One region of the Streptomyces sp. NPDC001407 genome, then DNA from elsewhere that is predicted to be linked to it. Evidence: riboswitches for the same ligand, from Rfam matches in the RefSeq annotation. Region 1 holds a riboswitch; the other holds the start of a gene.
What was found. Region 1 has a riboswitch for thiamine pyrophosphate ahead of thiO (glycine oxidase ThiO). Riboswitches for the same ligand answer to the same signal wherever they lie in the genome.
Positions count from the first base shown of each region.

Region 2: it holds a riboswitch for thiamine pyrophosphate, as region 1 does, so the genes downstream of both, ACFY1P_RS32625 (thiamine ABC transporter substrate binding subunit) here and thiO (glycine oxidase ThiO) in region 1, are expected to answer to the same signal.

Region 1 is NZ_JBIAWF010000006.1:174,378-181,540, reverse strand. It holds gene ACFY1P_RS11815 (hypothetical protein) at 1-259, opposite strand, end outside; gene metF (methylenetetrahydrofolate reductase [NAD(P)H]) at 301-1,218, opposite strand; gene thiE (thiamine phosphate synthase) at 1,403-2,056, opposite strand; gene ACFY1P_RS11800 (Rv2175c family DNA-binding protein) at 2,158-2,523, opposite strand; gene ACFY1P_RS11795 (NAD(P)/FAD-dependent oxidoreductase) at 2,651-3,886, opposite strand; TPP riboswitch at 4,052-4,163, shown strand; gene thiO (glycine oxidase ThiO) at 4,161-5,339, shown strand; gene thiS (sulfur carrier protein ThiS) at 5,336-5,575, shown strand; gene ACFY1P_RS11780 (thiazole synthase) at 5,585-6,391, shown strand; gene pknB (Stk1 family PASTA domain-containing Ser/Thr kinase) at 6,931-7,163, shown strand, end outside.
Region 2 is NZ_JBIAWF010000036.1:26,974-34,136, reverse strand. It holds gene frr (ribosome recycling factor) at 102-659, shown strand; gene ACFY1P_RS32635 (phosphatidate cytidylyltransferase) at 659-1,780, shown strand; gene rlmN (23S rRNA (adenine(2503)-C(2))-methyltransferase RlmN) at 1,869-2,975, shown strand; TPP riboswitch at 3,045-3,149, shown strand; gene ACFY1P_RS32625 (thiamine ABC transporter substrate binding subunit) at 3,145-4,230, shown strand; gene ACFY1P_RS32620 (ABC transporter permease) at 4,320-5,930, shown strand; gene ACFY1P_RS32615 (ABC transporter ATP-binding protein) at 5,931-6,959, shown strand; gene ACFY1P_RS32610 (hypothetical protein) at 7,034-7,163, opposite strand, start outside.

The DNA.
Region 1 (7,163 bases):
CCTTCTCCCGGCGGATCGCCCAGCCCTCGGCGAACCCACGCCGGAACGAGAGCGTCACATAGGTCTGGCCGACCGCGAAGGCGATCGCGCCCACGGCGATGACCGGCACGGACGAGAGGACGACGCCCGCGACGACGCCGAGGAAGCCGACGAAGGCCAGCAACCGCCAGCGCAGTCGCGCCTTGTACTGGAGCAGCACCTCGCCCAGCAGCCAGAGCGCGACGATGCCGAACGCGATGTAGAGGACCGTCCAGCCCATTTACGCCCCTCTCGTGCGGCTGTTGCCCCGGGGAACAGCCATCAGGACCGCTGGTGCAGTCCCAGATTCTCGTAGATTTCCAGCGTCGCCGTGGAGTGGTTCAGGGTAATGAAGTGCAGCCCCGGGATCCCCTCGGCCATCAGCCGTGAGCACAGCTCGGTGGCGTACTCGATCCCGATCGAGCGTACAGCGGCCGGATCGTCCTTCACCGCGAGGATCCGCTCGGCCAGCTCGGGCGGGAAGGCGGCGTTGCTGAGCTGCGCGAACCGCTCGATCTGCCGGACGTTGGTGACCGGCATGATCTCGGGGATGATCGGGGTCTCGCAGCCCGCCGCCGCGACCCGGTCGCGCAGCCGCAGATAGTCCTCCGGATAGAAGAACATCTGGGTGATGGCGAAGTCCGCGCCCGCCCGGCATTTGGCCACGAAGTGACCGATGTCGGTCTCCCAGTCGGTGGAGCGCGGGTGCATCTCGGGGAACGCGGCGACGCCGACGCAGAAGTCGCCGGACTCCTTGATGAGCCGGACGAGGTCGGCGGCGTAGCCGACGCCCTCGGGGTGGCGCACCCACTCGCCCATGGGGTCGCCGGGCGGATCGCCGCGCACGGCCAGCATGTTGCGGATGCCGGCGTCGGCGTACTGGCCGATGATGTTGCGCAGTTCGGCCAGCGAGTGGTTGACGGCGGTGAGGTGCGCGACGGGCGTCAGCGTGGTGTCCGTCGCGATCCGCTCGGTCGCCCGGACGGTGCCCTCACGGGAGGAGCCGCCCGCGCCGTAGGTCACGGAGACGAAGGTGGGTCCGACGGCCTCGATCCGCCGGATGGCGTTCCACAGGGTCCGCTCGCCCTTCTCGGACTTCGGGGCCGCGAACTCGAACGAATAGGACTGCGCGCCTGAGGCGAGCAGCTCACGCACCGTGCGGGCGTGGTCTGTCCTGGTGGAGGCTGTGCCAAGGGCCATACCGGCAAGTTAACCAGCGGTTCCGCGCAGCCCCAACCCTCATTTGCGATATGACCGATTAGCCGGTCTCTCGTCCACTTTCTGGACAGTCTGTTCATGTCCCGTTGACATTTGACCGACGTTCCCTGGCCGCTTCCTGACCGGTCCGTGGCGGATGGTGCCGGCGGCGTCGCGCCGCCGGGCATCACGCTCCGTACGCGCGGACGCGCTTCGCGAGGCGGGCCGTGGCCTCGGCGGGGTCGTCGGCCTCGGTGATCGCGCGGACCACCACGACCCGGCGGGCGCCCGCCTCCAGCACCTCGTCCAGATTGGTGGCGTCGATGCCGCCGATGGCGAACCAGGGCCGCGCGGGCTTCAGTGCGGCGGTGTAGCGGACCAGGTCCAGGCCCGGCGCGTGCCGGCCCGGCTTGGTCGGGGTGGGCCAGCAGGGGCCGGTGCAGAAATAGTCCACGCCGGGCTCGGCGACGGCGGCGTCCACCTCCGCCTCGGCGTGGGTCGAGCGCCCGATCAGCACCGTGGCGCCGAGGATCGCGCGGGCGGCGGGCACCGGCAGGTCGCCCTGGCCCAGGTGCAGCACCTGGGAGCCGATGGCGTGGGCTACGTCCGCGCGGTCGTTGACCGCGAGGAGCTTGCCGTGGCGGCGGGCCGCGTCGGCGAGGACGGCGAGGTGCTCCAGCTCCTCCCCCGCCTCCATGCCCTTGTCGCGCAGCTGCACGACGTCCACCCCGGCGGCGAGGACCGCGTCCAGGAATTCCGGCAGGTCTCCCTGGCGCTTGCGGGCATCGGTGCACAGATACAGCCGGGCGTCGGCGAGCCGCTCGCGCGCGGTGACGGACATCGGGTGGATCCCCCCGGGTCGGCGGTGTGCGGGCGGGGCCCGGGGCCCCGCCCGCACACCGGACGGTTCTCTCTTACGCTTCTACAGCGCCTGCGGACGGGTCAGACGGCGAGCGCCTGGGCGCGGCGCTTCACCTCCGTGCCACGATTCTCGCGCAGGGCCTGCGCCGGGGTGCCGGGCAGGGTCGGGTCCGGAGTGAAGAGCCACTCCAGCATTTCCTCGTCGCTGAAGCCGTCGTCCCTCAGCAGCGTCAAGGTGCCGGCGAGGCCCTTGATCACCTTGCCCTCGCCGATGAACTCGGCGGGCACCTGGAGCACTCGGTTCTCGCCACGGCGCACCGCGATCAGCTGGCCCTCCTTGACCAGCTGCCGGACGCGCGTCACCTCGACATCGAGCATTTCCGCGATGTCGGGGAGGTTGAGCCAGGCGGGGACGAGAGCATCGATCTTTGCGTCAATCTCGGTCACGGGACAAGCCTGCCATCTGGGACTGACAGTCGGTAGCCAGGTTGACCCGACCTTGTCGGCGGCGCGTCGCGCGGGGCCCGGGAGACGCCCGGGGGAGGCGGCCTCCCCCGGAGCCCTCAGCGGGCGCTCACACCGCCGCCGCCTTCAGCTGGACCGAGGCGTTCGCCGCCCGTGCCCGGTCGATGGCCGCGCCGCGCTCGATGAGCTTGCGGCCCTGGGCCAGGTCGCGCGGGCGGCCGACGGCCAGGAGGGCGACGAGGACCTCGCCGCGCACCCAGCACACCGTCCAGGCGGCGCCCGCCGGGTCGCCGCGCCAGATGAGCTCGTCGCCCTCGACGTGGTGGCCCGCGTACTGCACGAACCTCCCGAACTGCTCGGACCAGAAATACGGCACCGGGTCGTAGATGGGCCCCTCGGCCGTGCCGTGCACGATGTTCCCGGCGACCGTGCGCGGGCCCTGGAGGGCGTTGTCCCAGTGGTGGACCAGGAGCCGCTCGCCGTAGCGGGCGGACGGGAAGGACGCGCAGTCGCCGACCGCGTAGACGCCGGGCACGGAGGTGCGCAGCCGGTCGTCGGTGACCACGGAGCCGTCGGCGGCCAGCTCGACGCCCGAGCCCGCCAGCCACTCCGTCGCCGGGCGGGCGCCGATGCCGACGAGTACGGCGTCCGCGGGCAGCCGGGTGCCGTCGGCCAGCACCACGGCGCCGGGTTCCACGGCGGCCACGCGCGCGCCGGTGAGCAGGCGGGCGCCGCTGTCGGCGTACCAGGCGGTCATGTGGGCGGCGACCTCGGCCGGCAGGGCACCGGCCAGGGGGCGGTCCGCGGCCTCGACGACGGTCACCCGGCAGCCCGCCTCGCGCGCGGCGGTGGCGAACTCGGCGCCGATCCACCCGGCGCCGACCGCCACCACGTCGCGCTGCCCGGCGAGCACCGGGCGCAGCCGCTCCGCGTCGTCCAGGGTGCGCAGCAGGTGCACGCCCGGGACACCCGCGCTGCCGGGCAGTTCGACGGGCCGGGCGCCGGTGGCGATGACCAGCACGTCGTACGGAACGGGCCCCGCGGAAGTGTCCACCAGGCGCTCGCCGGCCCGCAGCCGGGTGACCTCCCGGCCGAGTTCGAGGTCTATGCCGAGGGAGGCGAAGTCCACCTCGAAGGCGGAGCCCTCGGCCTTGCCCAGCAGCACGGCCTTGGACAGCGGCGGCCTGTCGTACGGCTGGTGGGGCTCGGCGCCCAGCAGGGTGATCGCGCCGGTCCAGCCCTGCTCACGCAGGGCGACGGCGGTCTGCACCCCGGCCATTCCGGCCCCCACGATGACGGCCCGCCGGTCACTGGTGGTCTGCGGTTCGTTCCGGTGCTCGCTCACCCGGTCAACTGTAGGGCGGCGGCCCGTCCCGACCGGAGCACCGCGTAGCGAGACCTCTGACACAACGTCACGGTGTTTGGCGCGCCCCGGTGCCGCGCACGCCCCTCCGGCCGCCCCCGTCCGGCCTTCCGGACGGTTCGCGGCGCGTACTAGGGTGGCCGCTGTACAAGCACTCGCGGGAGCCCGGACGGACCGGGCTGAGAGGGAGGCTGGCGGCCTCCGACCGTACGAACCTGATCCGGGTCATGCCGGCGAAGGGAGGGGCTGGACGCCCATGCACGCGTCTTCAACAGCGTCACCGGGGACGTACGACGTCCTCGTGGTCGGCGGCGGTGTCATCGGTCTGGTCACGGCGTGGCGTGCCGCGCAGCGCGGCCTGCGCACCGCCGTCGCGGATCCCGCGCCGGGCGGCGGCGCGGCCGGGGTGGCGGCCGGGATGCTGGCCGCGGTGACCGAGCTGCACTACGGCGAGCAGGAGCTGCTCGCGCTCAATCTGGCGTCCGCGCGGCGCTATCCGCAGTTCACGGCGGAGCTGGAGGAGGCGAGCGGCCAGGACACCGGCTACCGCGCCTGCGGGACCCTCGCCGTCGCCCTCGACGCCGACGACCGGGCCCATCTGCGGGAGCTGCACGCCCTCCAGGAGCGGTGCGGTCTGGACGCCCAGTGGCTGTCGGGGCGTGAGTGCCGCCGGCTGGAGCCGATGCTCGCGCCGGGCGTGCGCGGAGGCGTGCGGGTGGACGGCGACCACCAGACCGACCCCCGGCGGCTCGCCGGGGCCCTGCTGACGGCCTGCGAACGGGCGGGGGTCGCCTTCCACCGCGCGGAGGCCGTACGGCTGCTGCTCTCCGGTGACCGGGCCACCGGCGCCGAACTCGCCGACGGCACCCGCGTCGGCGCCGGCCGGACCGTGCTCGCCGCGGGCAGCCGCAGCGGCACCCTCGCCGGCGTCCCCGAGCACGTCCTGCCGCCGGTGCGCCCGGTCAAGGGCCAGATCCTGCGGCTGCGCGTGCCCGACGCGTACGCGCCCTTCCTGTCGCGGACCGTGCGGGCGGTGGTGCGCGGCGGCCACGTCTATCTCGTGCCGCGTGAGAACGGCGAGCTGGTCGTCGGCGCGACCACCGAGGAGCTGGGCTGGGACACGACCGTCACCGCGGGCGGCGTCTACGAACTGCTGCGCGACGCCCATGAGCTGGTGCCCGGCATCACCGAGCTGCCCCTGGTGGAGACGCGCGCCGGGCTGCGCCCCGGCTCGCCCGACAACGCCCCGCTGCTGGGCCCCACGGCCCTGCCCGGCCTGCTCGCCGCCACCGGCCACTACCGCAACGGCGTGCTCCTCACCCCGCTGACCGGCGACGTGATGGCCGAGGCGCTGACCACCGGACGGCTGCCGGACGAGGCCCGCCCGTTCTCTCCCCTCCGCTTCTCGAACGCGCTCCAGGAGCTGCCCGTATGAACCCCATGGACCCCACCGACAGCCCCGAGGCCCACGTCGGCATCAGCCTCAACGGCGAGAGCCGCTCGGTGCCCCGGGGCCTGACCCTCGACGGCCTCGTGGCCTCGCTGACCACGGCGCACAGCGGGGTCGCGGCGGCCGTCAACGAGGCCGTCGTACCGCGCGGCCAGTGGCCCGGCACCACGCTCGGCGAGGGCGACCGCGTCGAGGTCCTCACCGCAGTGCAGGGAGGCTGATCAGCCCAGATGGCAGACGATCTGCTCACCGTCGCGGGCACCGCCTTCACGTCCCGCCTGATCATGGGCACCGGCGGCGCGCCCAGCCTCGACGTCCTGGAGCGCGCGCTGCTCGCCTCCGGCACCGAGCTCACCACGGTGGCCATGCGGCGGCTGGACACGAACGTACGGGGCTCGGTGCTGTCGCTGCTCGCCCGGCACGACATCCGGGTCCTGCCGAACACGGCGGGCTGCTACACCGCCGGGGAGGCCGTGCTCACCGCCCGCCTGGCCCGGGAGGCGCTCGGCACCGACTGGGTCAAGCTCGAAGTGATCGCCGACGAGCGCACGCTGCTGCCCGACCCGGTCGAGCTGCTGGAAGCGGCGGAGATCCTGGTGGACGACGGCTTCACGGTGCTGCCCTACACCAACGACGACCCGGTGCTCGCCCGCCGCCTGGAGGACGCCGGGTGCGCCGCGATCATGCCGCTGGGCTCGCCCATCGGCTCCGGCCTCGGCATCCGCAACCCGCACAACTTCCAGCTGATCACCGAGCGGGCGGGGGTGCCGGTGATCCTTGACGCGGGCGCGGGCACGGCGTCGGACGCGGCGATCGCGATGGAGCTCGGCTGCTCGGCGGTGATGCTCGCCTCGGCGGTCACCCGCGCGCAGGACCCGGCCCTGATGGCGGAGGCGATGCGCCACGCGGTCGAGGGAGGCCGCCTGGCTTTCCGAGCGGGCCGCATCCCGCGCCGCCACTTCGCGGAGGCGTCGTCCCCCACAGAGGGTCTGCCGACCTTCGACCCGGAACGCCCTGCCTTTGGCGACGGCGGATAGGCCGGGGGTTTCTCTTGGCGCGTCGCCTGCGGGCCGTCCCATCCGCACCACCGCTGCGCGGCGGTGTCCTCAATCGCCGGACGGGCTGGATTCACGGACCGTGGGTTCTACCCTGCGGGTTGTTTTGCCGCCTGCGGCGGGGACGCCCTGCGGCCGTGTCCTCAAACGCCGGACGGGCTGGATGAACGGACCGTGAGTTCGTCACCTGCGGGTCTCGTAGCCTGCCGGCCCGCAGCATCACGAGCCACGGTCCACCCCACCAACCCGTTGGGGGCACCTCCGAGCGGGGCTGGGAGGAGCAGCGAACCCGCACCACCAGCCCGTCCGGCGCTTGAGGACACGCCCGCAGGGCGTCCCCGCCGTAGGCGGCAACGGGCCCGCACTCGGGGGTCTGGGGCACGCGCCCCAGTTTCGGGAAGGGGCGGGGTAGGGGAACAAAGCCCGCCGCAGGCGCCAAGCACCCGCACCCAGGAGCCCGGGGAACCCCCCGGAAACAAGGCCACTAGGGGGCGCCCCCTGACGGCTCTTAGACTCCTAGCGTGGATACGACGCTAGGAGACCCGCTCGTCGGGCACATGCTGGACGGCCGCTACCGGGTCGAGGCCCGGATCGCCGTCGGCGGCATGGCCACGGTCTACCGCGCCCTCGACACGCGGCTCGACCGGGTGCTCGCCCTGAAGGTGATGCACCCGGGGCTCGCCGCCGACGAGGTCTTCGTGGAACGCTTCATCCGCGAGGCCAAGTCCGTGGCCCGGCTCGACCACCCGAACGT
Region 2 (7,163 bases), on a different contig from region 1:
CCCGGCACGGGGATGGACAACTGCCTGCCGGTCGGACACCGTGCAGGAGAAGACGCGCGCAGGGGCGAGGCTCTGCTTACTGATAACACCAGGAGCAAGTGGTGATCGAAGAGATCCTCCTCGAGGCCGAGGAGAAGATGGAGAAGGCCGTTGTGGTCGCCAAGGAGGACTTCGCGGCGATTCGCACCGGGCGTGCGCACCCCGCGATGTTCAACAAGATCGTGGCGGATTACTACGGCGCGCTGACGCCCATCAACCAGCTGGCGTCCTTCTCGGTGCCGGAACCGCGCATGGCCGTGGTGACGCCCTTCGACAAGAGCGCACTGCGCAATATCGAGCAGGCCATTCGCGACTCGGACCTCGGTGTCAACCCGAGCAACGACGGCAACATCATCCGGGTGACGTTCCCGGAGCTGACCGAGCAGCGCCGCCGGGAGTACGTCAAGGTCGCCAAGACCAAGGCCGAGGACGCCAAGGTCTCGATCCGTTCCATCCGCCGCAAGGCCAAGGACGCCCTGGACAAGCTCGTCAAGGACAAGGAGTCCGGCGAGGACGAGGTGCGCCGCGCGGAGAAGGAGCTCGACGACACCACCGCGAAGTACGTCGCGCAGGTGGACGAGCTGCTCAAGCACAAGGAAGCCGAGCTCCTCGAGGTCTGATGAACGACACATCCTGGGGGGCCCCGTCGAGCACCGGGTACTGGGGGTCCACCGACCGCGGACCCTCCCCCTCGCTCGGAGGGGACGTGCGCCCGGGCTCGGCGGGTCCTGTGCATGAGGCGGGCGCCGCGGCGCAGACTCGGCCCATGCCCATCGTGCCCTCCTCAGGCGGAGATCAGGAAGACCGTGACGAGGGGGCCGCCCACCTGCGCGGCCCTCTGTTCCGTGATGAACAGGAGCCCGACATCCGGCCCCAGGATTCTGCCCCGGAGCCTGCAGCCCCCCAGGCGCCCAAGGCCGGGAAGAAGAGCGCCGGCCGCGACCTCCGGGCCGCGATAGGGGTGGGACTGGGCCTCGGCGCGGTCATTCTCGCCTCCCTGTTCATCTACAAGCCCGTCTTCCTCGGCGTGATCGTCGTCGCGGTCGTCGTCGGGCTGTGGGAGCTGACCTCCCGACTGGCCGAGCGGAAGGCCGTCAAGGCCCCCCTGGTGCCGCTCGCGCTCGGCGGCGCCGCCATGGTCATCGCCGGCTACGCGAGCGGTGCCGAGGGCGCGTGGGTGGCCATGGCCTTCACCGCGCTCGCCGTGCTCGTGTGGCGGATGCCGGAGCAGCCGGACGGTTACCTCAGGGATGTCACGGCGGGCATCTTCGCCGCGTTCTACGTGCCGTTCCTGGCCACGTTCGTGGCCCTGATGCTGGCCGCGGGCGACGGCGCGTGGCGGGTGCTCACCTTCCTGATCCTGACGGTCGTCAGCGACACCGGTGCGTACGCGGTGGGCTGGAAGTTCGGCAAGCGCAAGCTGGCGCCGCGCATCAGCCCCGGCAAGACGCGTGAGGGCCTGCTCGGGGCCGTCCTGTTCGCCATGGTGGCGGGCGCGCTGTGCATGCGCTTCCTGATCGACGACGGCAAGTGGTGGCAGGGCCTGCTGCTCGGCCTCGCCGTCGCGGTCAGCGCCACGCTGGGCGACCTCGGCGAGTCCATGATCAAGCGCGACCTGGGGATCAAGGACATGGGTGCCCTGCTGCCCGGCCACGGCGGGATCATGGACCGGCTGGACTCCCTGCTGCCGACCGCCCCGGTGGTGTGGCTGCTGATGGTGGTCTTCGTCGGCAGCGCATAGGGCTCCGGCCTGCGCTTTCCTCGGTGAGGGGCTCGTTGTCCACAGGACGGCGGGCCCCTCTCCGCACGTCTGCGACACTGGTAGGACCATGCCTGCACCTGGAGAACTCACTTTCGTCGCGCCGCGCGGGGCCAAGCAGCCCCCGCGGCACCTTGCCGATCTCTCGCCCGCCGAGCGCCGCGAGGCGGTTGCCGCGATCGGCGAGAAGCCGTTCCGTGCGAAGCAGCTGTCGCAGCACTATTTCGCCCGGTACGCACACGACCCCGCGGCATGGACCGACATCCCCGCCGCCTCCCGCGAGAAGCTCGCGGCCGAGCTGCTGCCCGAGCTGATGAGTGTCGTCCGGCACATCTCGTGCGACGACGACACCACCCGCAAGACCCTCTGGCGGCTGCACGACGGCAAGCTGGTGGAGTCGGTGCTGATGCGCTACCCCGACCGGGTCACCATGTGCATCAGCTCCCAGGCCGGCTGCGGGATGAACTGCCCGTTCTGCGCCACCGGCCAGGCCGGCCTCGACCGCAATCTGTCGGCCGCCGAGATCGTGCACCAGATCGTGGACGGCATGCGCGCGCTGCGCGACGGCGAGGTGCCCGGCGGGCCCGCGCGCCTGTCCAACATCGTCTTCATGGGCATGGGCGAGCCGCTCGCCAACTACAAGCGGGTCGTCGGCGCCATCCGCCGGCTCACCGACCCCGAGCCCGACGGCCTCGGCCTCTCCCAGCGCGGCATCACCGTCTCCACCGTCGGTCTGGTCCCCGCGATGCACCGCTTCGCCGACGAGGGCTTCAAGTGCCGCCTCGCGGTCTCGCTGCACGCGCCCGACGACGAGCTGCGCGACACCCTGGTGCCGGTCAACACCCGCTGGAAGGTCCGCGAGGTCCTCGACGCCGCCTGGGAGTACGCGGAGAAGTCAGGCCGCCGCATCTCCATCGAGTACGCCCTGATCCGTGACATCAACGACCAGGCGTGGCGCGGTGACCTGCTCGGCCGGCTCCTCAAGGGCAAGCGTGTGCACGTCAACCTCATCCCGCTCAACCCCACCCCGGGGTCGAAGTGGACGGCCTCCCGGCCGGAGGACGAGCGGGCGTTCGTCCAGGCGATCGCCGCGCACGGCGTGCCGGTGACCGTCCGCGACACCCGTGGCCAGGAGATCGACGGCGCCTGCGGACAGCTGGCGGCGGCCGAGCGCTGAGCGCGGCCCCGAAGCGGCACTGATACGGTGCCATCGCGCCTCCGCGCGCACGAACGAACGCACAAATGAACACTCCGACAGGGGAGCGCGAGAGCGCTGAGAGTGCGGCACGGGCCGCAGACCCTCGGACCTGATCCGGGTCATACCGGCGTAGGGAGTCAATCGCACCATGAACACCAACCTCCGGCGTGCCCTCGGCGCGGCGGCCGCCGTCGCGCTCGGCCTGCCCGCGCTGGCCGCCTGTGGCTCGGGCGGCTCCGACAAGGCCGACGGCGGCAAGACCGTCACCCTCGTCTCGCACGACTCGTTCCAGATCTCGGACAGTGTGCTCAAGGACTTCGAGAAGCAGAGCGGCTACACCGTCAAGACGGTCAAGAGCGGTGACGCCGGAGCGGCGGTCAACCAGGCGATCCTGTCCGCCAGGCACCCGCAGGGCGACGTCTTCTTCGGCGTCGACAACACCCTCCTGTCGCGTGCCCTGGACAAGAACCTCTTCACGCCGTACGAGGCCAAGGGCCTGGACCGCGTCCCCAAGGACCTCCAGCTCGACGCCGCGCAGCACCGGGTCACGCCGATCGACACCGGTGACATCTGCGTCAACTACGACCGCGCGTATTTCGACGGCCACAAGCTGGCCCCGCCGCAGTCCTTCGACGACCTGATCAAGCCGGAGTACAAGGACCTCCTCGTCACGGAGAACTCCGCGACGTCCTCGCCCGGCCTCGCCTTCCAGCTCGGCAGCATCGCCAGGTACGGCGACGCCGGCTGGCAGGACTACTGGAAGAAGCTCAAGGCCAACGGCGTCGAGGTGGTCGACGGCTGGGAGCAGGCGTACAACCAGCGCTTCTCCGGCTCCGCCGCGGGGCGGAAGGCCAAGGGCGACAAGCCGCTGGTCGTCTCCTATGCCTCCAGCCCGCCCGCCGAGGTGATGGACGTGAAGCCGGAGCCGAAGGAGGCCCCGACCGGCGTCGCGACCGGCACGTGCTTCCGGCAGATCGAATTCGCCGGGCTGCTGTCCGGCGCGAAGAACACCGAGGGCGGCAAGGCGCTGATCGACTTCCTGCTGGGCAAGAAGTTCCAGGAGGACATGCCGCTGACCATGTTCGTCAAGCCCGCCGCCCAGGACGCCGCGCTACCGGAGCTGTTCACCAAATACGGCGCGAAGGTCACCGACCCCGCGACGCTCGCCCCCGAGAAGATCGCCAAGAACCGCGAGCAGTGGGTCAAGGCATGGTCCTCGATCGTCCTGAAGTAGACGTCACGGCAAGGCCGCCCAAGGCCCCCCGGACCGCCTCCGGGCGGCCCGGGAGGTCCCTCCGGCCGACGGTGGTGCGGCTCGGCCTGATGGCCGTGCCGCTCGCCTTCTTCGGGGTCTTCTTCGCCTATCCCGTCACCGCGATCGTCTCCCGCGGGCTCAAGGACGGCGGGCACTGGCAGTTCGGCCGCATCGGCGAGGTCGTCACCGATCCCGCGACCGGCCACGTCCTGTGGTTCACCACCTGGCAGGCCCTCGCCTCCACCGCGCTGACCCTCGCACTCGCGCTCCCCGGCGCGTACGTCTTCGCGCGTTTCGACTTCCCCGGCAAGCAGCTGCTGCGGGCCGTGGTCACCGTCCCCTTCGTCCTGCCGACCGTCGTCGTCGGCTCGGCGTTCCTGGCGCTGCTGGGGCGCGGCGGGCTGCTGGACGAGCTGTGGGGCGTGCGCCTGGACACCACCGTGTGGGCGATCCTCCTCGCCCACGTCTTCTTCAACTACGCCGTGGTCGTACGGACCGTGGGCGGCCTCTGGGCGCAGCTCGACCCGCGCCAGGAAGAGGCCGCGCGGGTCCTGGGAGCCGGGCGCTTCGCCGCCTGGCGGCGGGTGACACTGCCCGCGCTGGCGCCCGCCGTGGCCGCCGCCGCGCTGATGGTCTTCCTCTTCACCTTCACCTCCTTCGGCGTCGTGCAGATCCTGGGCGGCCCGCGCTACTCCACGCTGGAAGTGGAGATCTATCAGCAGACCGCGCAGCTGCTGGACCTGCCGACCGCGGCCGTGCTCACCCTCGTGCAGTTCGTCGCGGTGGCCGTGCTGCTCGTGGTGCACGGCCGGACCGTACGCCGCAGGGAGTCCGCCCTGAGGCTCGTCGACGCCGCGCGGACCGCCCGCAGGCCGCGAGGTGCGGCGCAGTGGGCGCTGCTCGGCTCAGTGCTCGCGGTGATCGCGCTGCTGGTGCTGGTGCCGCTCGTCCTCACCCTGCGCTCCTTCGACGGGCCCGACGGCTACGGACTCGCCTTCTACCGCGCCCTCGCCTCGGCGGGCGACAACGGCGGCACGTTCGTCGTCGCCCCGCTGGAGGCCATCGGCAATTCGCTGTCGTACGCGCTGGCGGCCACCGGCATCGCGGTGGTCGTGGGCGGCCTGGCGGCCGCCGCGCTCACCCGACGGGCGGGGAAGCTCGTCCGCGGCTTCGACGCGCTGCTGATGCTGCCGCTCGGCACCTCCGCCGTGACCGTCGGCTTCGGCTTCCTGATCACCCTGGACGAGCCGCCGCTGGACCTGCGCACGTCGTGGATCCTGGTGCCGCTCGCACAGGCCCTGGTGGGCGTGCCGTTCGTCGTGCGGACCATGCTGCCCGTGCTGCGCGCGGTGGACGCCCGGCTGCGCGAGGCCGCCGCCGTGCTCGGCGCCTCACCGCTGCGCGCCTGGCGCGAGGTCGACCTGCCGCTGGTGGGCCGCGCCCTGGCGGTCGCGGCCGGCTTCGCGTTCGCCGTGTCACTGGGCGAGTTCGGCGCGACCGTCTTCATCGCCCGGCCCGACAACCCGACGCTGCCCGTGGCCGTGGCCCGTCTGCTGGGCCGGCCCGGGGAGCTCAACTACGGCCAGGCGATGGCCCTCAGCACGATCCTGATGCTGGTGTGCGCGGCGGCGCTGCTGGTTCTGGAGCGCGTACGCACCGACCGTTCGGGAGAGTTCTAGATGTCCCTGCTGCGACTGGACGGCGTGACCGTCCGCTTCGGTGAGCGCGCGGCGCTGGACGCGGTGGACCTCCAGGTCGCCGAGCACGAGACGGTGTGTGTGCTCGGGCCGAGCGGCAGCGGCAAGTCCACCCTGCTGCGGGTGGTGGCCGGTCTCCAGCGGGCGGACGCCGGGCGGGTGTTCCTCTCGGGGAACGACCAGAGCGGTGTGCCGACACACCGGCGCGAGGTGGGCCTGATGTTCCAGGACCACCAGCTCTTCCCGCAGCGGGACGTGGGCGGCAACGTCGGCTTCGGCCTGCGCATGCGCGGGACCGGGCGCGCCGAGGCGGCGCACCGGGTGGCCGAACTGCTCGACATGGTGGGGCTGCCGGGCGCCCAGCGGCGGTCCGTCGCGGCGCTGTCGGGCGGCGAGCAGCAGCGCGTCGCGCTCGCCCGCGCGCTCGCCCCGCGGCCGCGCCTGCTGATGCTCGACGAGCCGCTGGGCCAGCTCGACCGGAGCCTGCGCGAGCGCCTCGTGGTGGAGCTCCGGGAGCTCTTCGGGCGGCTGGGCACCACCGTGCTGGCCGTCACCCACGACCAGGGCGAGGCGTTCGCGCTCGCCGACCGGGTCGTGGTGATGCGGGACGGCCGGATCGCGCAGGCCGGGACTCCGCTGGAGGTCTGGCAGCGGCCGGCGTCGGAGTTCGTGGCCCGTTTTCTCGGCTTCGACAACGTGGTCGAGGCGACGGTCCGCGGGGAGCGCGCCGACACGGTGTGGGGCAAGGTCCCGGTGCCTGCCGGGACCCCTGACGGGCGCTGCCGGCTGCTCGTACGGCCCGCCGGTGTGCGCCTGGCACCGGAGGCGGAAGGGCTGCCCTGCACGGTCACCGGGCGGACGTTCCGGGGCGATCACGTGGTGCTGCTGCTCCGGCCGTCAAAGGGCCCGGAGCTGGAGGCCGCGTGCGGGCTGCGGGAGGCACCGGAGGCGGGCGACCGGGTGGGCGTGGTGTTCCGCGCCGACGACGTGGTCGTGCTGGGCGGTTCCTGACCGTACGGGAACGGGCCGGGCGCCTGGTCCGTGAGGACAGGCGGCCGGCCCGTTTTCGTGGGTTTACCGGTGCGTCAGCCGCTTACTGTCGGCTGGAGTTCCCTGGGCTCCGGTTCCGCCTCCGGCGCGCCCTCCGGTTCGCCGAACCACGCGACCGCCACCGCGCCGGTCACCGCCAGCAGGAAGCCGAGCACCGCGACCCAG